Regions from separate parts of the Cronobacter universalis NCTC 9529 genome, predicted to be linked through region 2. Evidence: predicted binding sites of a transcription regulator. Region 2 holds the regulator's gene; the other holds the start of a gene.
The links. Region 2 encodes LexA, which represses DNA repair genes until DNA is damaged. Its sites were predicted from a motif close to TNCTGTATGTACATACAGNA; they were not measured.
Positions count from the first base shown of each region.

Region 1 (3,416 bases), 1.9 Mb from region 2:
TAGAGAATCGCTTTGCCGTTCACGTTACGCGCCGCGCGGCCGATGGTCTGGATAAGCGAACGCTCGGAGCGCAGGAAGCCCTCTTTATCGGCGTCGAGGATAGCCACCAGCGACACTTCCGGCATGTCCAGCCCCTCACGGAGCAGGTTGATGCCCACCAGCACGTCGAATTCGCCCAGACGCAGATCGCGGATAATCTCCATACGCTCCACGGTATCGATATCCGAGTGCAGATAGCGCACTTTTTCGCCGTGCTCTTCCAGGTACTCGGTTAAATCTTCCGCCATGCGCTTGGTGAGCGTCGTCACCAGCACGCGCTCGTTGATAGCGACGCGCTTGCGGATTTCCGACAACAAATCGTCCACCTGGGTCGCCACCGGGCGCACTTCGATAATCGGATCGAGCAGACCGGTCGGGCGCACCACCTGGTCGATAATCTCGCCGCCCGATTTTTCCAGCTCATAGTTGCCCGGCGTCGCCGATACATACACCGTCTGCGGCGCCAGCGCCTCGAACTCTTCAAACTTCAGCGGACGGTTATCGAGCGCTGACGGCAGACGGAAACCATACTCCACCAGCGTCTCTTTACGCGCGCGGTCGCCGCGGAACATCCCGCCAATCTGCGGAATGGTGACGTGCGATTCATCGATAACCAGCAGGCCATCCGCCGGCAGATAGTCAAACAGCGTCGGCGGCGCTTCGCCGGGGCCCCGGCCGGAGAGATAGCGCGAATAGTTTTCGATGCCGGAGCAGTACCCCAGCTCGTTCATCATTTCGAGATCGAACTGGGTACGCTGGGTCAGACGCTGTTCTTCCAGCAGTTTGTTATTCGCCAGCAGCACCTGCCGACGCTCCGCCAGCTCCACCTTGATCTCTTCCATCGCCTGTACGATGCGCTCACGCGGCGTGACGTAGTGCGTTTTCGGGTAGACGGTGAAACGCTGGATGATCGAATCGACGGTGCCGGTCAGCGGGTCGAACAGCGACAGGCGCTCGACTTCTTCGTCGAACAGCTCGACGCGTAGCGCCAGCTCGTCCGATTCCGCGGGGAAGATATCAATCACTTCGCCGCGCACGCGGAAGGTGCCGCGCTGAAACGCCTGGTCGTTGCGGGTATATTGCAGCTCCGTCAGACGACGCAGAATGGCGCGCTGGTCGATGATCATCCCTTTGGTGAGATGCAGCATCATCTTCAGGTAGAGATCCGGGTCGCCAAGGCCGTAGATAGCGGAAACGGACGCCACCACCACCACGTCGCGCCGCTCCAGCAGCGCTTTGGTGGCCGACAGACGCATCTGCTCGATGTGTTCGTTCACCGAGGCGTCTTTTTCGATAAAGGTGTCGGAGCTCGGCACATAGGCTTCCGGCTGGTAGTAGTCGTAGTACGAGACGAAATATTCCACCGCGTTCTCCGGGAAGAACTCTTTCATCTCGCCGTAGAGTTGCGCCGCCAGCGTTTTGTTAGGCGCCAGCACCATCGTCGGGCGCTGCAAATCGGCGATGACGTTCGCCATGGTGAACGTTTTCCCCGAGCCCGTCACACCCAGCAGCGTCTGGTGCGCCAGCCCGTCCTCCAGCCCTTCCTTGATGCGGCGGATTGCCTCTGGCTGGTCGCCGGAAGGTTTGAAAGCGGAATTGAGTTTGAACGGTTTGCTCATGAAGAAACACCTGATGAAGATTTGCGCGGGACAGAGCGTTAATTTTACTCGCCACAGCGATTTTTGCCAGCGCTAAATACTGGATATAAAATCAGTAGCAGGTTAGCGGATTTTGGTCATACCGCATTTTTACCATCTGGTATGAAGCAAATTTGCCCGTGCGCCGGATAAAACACTACATGAGGGCGGTTATCCCCAGAAATTTTTATCCTTTAACATTTGTCAAGCGAGGCTGTGATACTTTTGTTGCAGCAGATGACACTTTTCCTTCAGCGCTTGCTTTTAATTAACCTGTTAATTTTAAATGGTTTTCCTGAAAAGACGGCTTTCGCGCCAGATCGGGTGAAAGCCGCATCGGCTCTCGCTTACGGCGCGTTTTCTAACTCTAATACACAAGGTTATCCACAGGAATAGTGGATAACTGCGTTCAGCCCTGAAAGCGCGCCGCGTCGCCGGTTCGCCCTGGCCGCCCGCGCCTGGCTCAGAAAAAAATTTTCCCGCCTTGTTTTGACGAATTTTGCTTGCTTTCCGCGCCGCGCCTTTCGCGATCCTTTTCACACATTTCTGCTTTGCATTTGCGCCACGCTGCACCAAAAGCACGCCATCCGCAGCACTTAAAATGTGCACGCCGCCCGGCTTTTCCCAGGATAACGCACTACCCGTTCGCCGCGCGTTCAGGTTTAGTCTCAATTTCCGGCGCGATCGAAGGGGTTTTCACTGGCTGGCAAGAGAATTGCAGTATCCCTTTTACCGGAACTACACCCTCTTCCCGCCGTTGGCGGGAGGCGACAGCAGGACGCGCGGGCAGGCCGGGGAAGTCACTGCGTATGCGGGCGTCAGAACACCTGCGCCCAAGCTGTTTTCCGATACCCTGTCTGAAGGAGAAGCGCCATGTTAAGTCTGCACGCGGTTAACCACTTTTACGGCACGCAGCATACGCTGTGGGACGTCAGCCTCGATCTTTTGCCCGGCGAGTGCACCTGCGTTATCGGCGCGCCGGGCATGGGAAAAACCACGCTGCTGAACTGCGTGGCAGGTTATCTGCCGGTTAAGAGCGGCAGCATGCTCTGGCGCGAGGCCGGACAAGCGCCGCAGGAGCTGCTGCGCGTCGGCGCGGACGCCCGCGCGGCGCTGGGCATCCGTTACGTGCCGCAGGAGCGGCGCTATTTTTCACAGCTGACGGTGGAGGAGAATCTGCATATCGCGCTGCGCGCGCAGCCTGAGATCGCGACGAGCCCGGAGCCGGTGTTTGATCTGTTCCCGACGCTCTGGACCAACCGCCACGCGCAGGCCTCCAGGCTCGCGCCGGAGCTCGCGCTCCAGCTGACGCTCGCCCAGGCACTGGTGACGCGCCCGCGGCTGCTGATTCTGGATGAGCCGACGCGCGGCCTCGGGCAGACGTTTATTCCGCGGCTTGCGGATCTGCTCACGCGGCTTAACCGCGAGTGGGGAATGAGCCTGCTGCTGGTGGAGCGTCACCTGTCGTTTATCCGTCGGGTGGCGGATCGCTTCTGTCTGCTGCACCGCGGGCGCGCCGTGGCCCGCGGCAGCGCGGCGCAGTTAACCGATGCGCGACTTATGCACTGGATAACGCCCTAGCGCGCCAGTTTGCTGAGATCGATCCACTGCGCGGCAGGCGTCACGTCAGGCTCGGCCCCCAGCCACGGAATTTCACCCAGCATCGGGGCCGGCAACAGACGCTCAAGCGTGGCGAGATAGTCCTGATGACGGCGGCCGGGCGGCTGCACGTCGTTCGCC
Region 1 is NZ_CP012257.1:1,383,913-1,387,328, reverse strand. Features, by position in the region: gene uvrB (excinuclease ABC subunit UvrB) at 1-1,658, opposite strand, end outside; gene AFK65_RS06335 (ABC transporter ATP-binding protein) at 2,550-3,257, shown strand; gene bioD (dethiobiotin synthase) at 3,254-3,416, opposite strand, start outside.
Region 1: a site for LexA is predicted at 1,736-1,755, ahead of uvrB (excinuclease ABC subunit UvrB). Genes of this name have one in related genera too.

Region 2 (3,416 bases):
CCGTTCAGCATGCGCAGCGGCGGGTTTTCCTCGCCCTTTTCGCGCCCCGGCGAGCGGCCGAACATGACCGACACCGGCACCATCTGGACGTCGAGATCCGGGTTGCTGCGGTGCAGGTCGAGATAGTTGTGGAACAGCTTGATCGACTCTTCCTTCGGCGTGTAGTAAGTAAACACGCGGGGGCCGCCATGGATAAACACATAGCGCGGCAGTTCGGTGCCGTCGATAACCAGTGGTTCCAGCGGGTCCGGCAGATCGTGCTCCAGGCACTGGGCGCGCAGCGTCAGGAGATCCGCCTTCGAGTTATACGGCAACACATACATGATGGGGCGTGACGTATCGAGCCCAAGTTCGGGGCAGGGCGCCGCCGGGATGGACTTGCTTTTTACCAGCACGCTTAATGGTAAATTAAGTAATTTGTAGTAAATTCGTGGCCAACCGGACATAAACGATGTAAAGCCTCTGGTTAATAATGCAATTGCGGCGCAAGAATATCAGAAACTCCGTAGAATTTCTGTGGTGCTTCTTTATCGAAGCGCATTAGCATTGACGCCTGAATTTAAAAAAGGTTTCTTGTCATGGCCAACAACACCACGGGGTTAACTCGAATTATTAACGCTGCCGGCTATTCCTGGAAGGGATTACGCGCCGCCTGGAAAAATGAAGCCGCATTTCGCCAGGAAGGGGTTGCCGTAATAGCCGCCATTCTTATCGCCTGCTGGCTGGATGTCGACCCGATCACCCGCGTCCTGCTGATTGGCTCCGTGACGCTGGTTATGATCGTTGAGATCCTCAACAGCGCCATCGAAGCGGTCGTTGATCGCATCGGCCCTGAATTTCATGAACTTTCCGGGCGCGCCAAGGATATGGGCTCCGCCGCGGTCCTGCTGTCGATTATCCTCGCGCTGGTCGTGTGGGTCACGCTGCTCTGGCAGCATTTGCGATAAGTTTTCCAGAAATCGCGAAAGAAGCGCTTTTTTAACCGGTTATGGTTTTAAAATCACCTTTAGCTGTATATACTCACAGCATAACTGTATATGCACCCAGGGGGCGGAATGAAAGCATTAACTACCAGGCAACAAGAGGTGTTTGATCTCATTCGGGATCACATCAGCCAGACCGGCATGCCGCCTACGCGTGCGGAAATCGCGCAGCGTCTGGGTTTCCGTTCGCCAAACGCGGCGGAAGAGCACCTCAAAGCGCTGGCGCGCAAAGGGGTTCTTGAGATTGTCTCCGGCGCGTCGCGCGGTATTCGTCTGCTGCAGGAAGAAGAAACCGGCCTGCCGCTTGTAGGGCGCGTCGCGGCAGGTGAGCCGCTGCTGGCCCAGCAACATATCGAAGGCCACTATCAGGTCGATCCTGGCCTGTTTAAGCCGAACGCCGATTTCCTGCTGCGCGTTAGTGGGATGTCGATGAAAGATATCGGGATTATGGACGGCGACCTGTTAGCGGTTCATAAAACGCAGGATGTGCGCAACGGCCAGGTTGTGGTCGCGCGTATTGACGATGAAGTGACGGTAAAACGCCTTAAAAAACAGGGCAATGTCGTTGAGCTGCTGCCAGAGAACAACGAGTTCAAACCGATCGTTGTCGATCTGCGCGAGCATAACTTCTCTATCGAAGGTCTGGCGGTCGGCGTGATCCGTAACGGCGAATGGCTCTGAGGCCTTTCCCGGCTGCCTGACGCCGCATTACCGTAACTGGCCCGCCCCGGTTACGGTAATGACCTCTCCCGTCTGCTAAAGTCTGCATATTTTTTCATCATCGCGTAACGGCATCGGAACGCCATATGCCCTTTCTCACTTCTACCGATAAAGCTCTCTGGCGCCTCGCGCTGCCAATGATTTTCTCCAATATCACCGTGCCGCTGCTGGGCCTGGTGGATACCGCCGTGATTGGCCATCTCGACAGCCCCGTGTATCTGGGAGGCGTCGCGGTTGGCGCAACCGCCACCAGCTTCCTGTTTATGCTGCTGCTGTTCTTACGTATGAGCACCACCGGGTTAACCGCCCAGGCGTTCGGCGCGCGCGATCCGGCGGCGCTGGCCCGCGCGCTGGTGCAGCCCATGGCGCTGGCGCTTATCGCCGGTGTGCTGATTATCGCGCTGCGCGAACCGCTGATTCATCTGGCGCTGCATATTACCGGCGGCAGCGACGCTGTGCTGACGCAGGCCCGGCGGTTTCTGGAGATTCGCTGGCTCAGCGCGCCCGCGTCGCTTGCTAATCTGGTGCTGCTGGGCTGGCTGCTGGGCGTTCAGTACGCCCGCGCGCCGGTTATCCTGCTGGTGGTCGGTAATCTGCTTAATATCGCGCTTGATCTCTGGTTCGTCATGGGGCTTGGCCTTAACGTCCAGGGCGCAGCGCTGGCGACGGCGATAGCGGAATACGCGACGCTTGGCATTGGTCTTATGATGGCGGCCCGCGTGCTGCGCCTGCGCGGCATTACCCCGGCGATGCTGAAAACCGCCTGGCGCGGCGGCGTCGGCAGGCTGCTTAAGCTTAACCGCGACATCATGCTGCGCTCGCTGCTGTTGCAGATCTGCTTTGCCTCCGTCACCGTGTTTGGCGCCCGGCTTGGCAGCGATATTGTCGCCGTTAACGCCATTCTGATGACGCTGTTAACCTTCACGGCTTATGCGCTCGACGGCTTCGCCTACGCGGTGGAAGCGCATGCCGGGCAGGCCTTTGGCGCGCGGGATAAATCGCAACTGCGCAGCGTCTGGCGCGCGGCGTGCCGACAGGCAGGCATGGTCGCGCTGGCGTTCGCGCTGCTGTATGCCGTGGCGGGGCAGTATATTGTGTCGCTGTTAACATCTTTGCCGTCGTTGCAGGCGCTGGCGCAGCCCTATCTCTTCTGGCAGGCGATCCTGCCGGTAGTCGGCGTCTGGTGTTATCTGCTGGACGGCATGTTTATCGGCGCGACGCGCGGGGCGGAGATGCGCAACAGTATGGCTGTCGCGGCGCTCGGTTTTGGCCTGACGCTGCTCACGCTGCCGCGGCTTGGCAACCACGGTCTGTGGCTGGCGCTCACCGTTTTCCTGGCGCTGCGCGGATTGTCGCTCGGTTACTTATGGCGTCGCGGGCGTCTTTTGCACTAAGTTTTCCTGATGTATCACATCGCCGATAAAAGAAAATTTGTCGGCTCCAGCGCTTCGTTATGGTTAAAGATTCTGAATATCCCGCCGGGGGTAAAATTGACGTCTAAAATGAGTAGTACGTTCAGCAAATGATGAAGATGACCCGGGCTGAACCCCCACAGGAGAACCTGTGAGACTGATTCACTACCGAATGTTAAGGAGACGTCTATGAACAGAGATGAAGCTGGCGGTAACTGGAAACAGTTTAAAGGTAAAGTGAAAGAGCAATGGGGTAAATTAACCGACGATGATATGACTATCATCGAAGGGAAACGTGACC
Region 2 is NZ_CP012257.1:3,815,945-3,819,360, reverse strand. Features, by position in the region: gene plsB (glycerol-3-phosphate 1-O-acyltransferase PlsB) at 1-446, opposite strand, end outside; gene AFK65_RS17580 (diacylglycerol kinase) at 579-947, shown strand; gene lexA (transcriptional repressor LexA) at 1,056-1,664, shown strand; gene dinF (MATE family efflux transporter DinF) at 1,790-3,097, shown strand; gene AFK65_RS17565 (CsbD family protein) at 3,305-3,416, shown strand, end outside.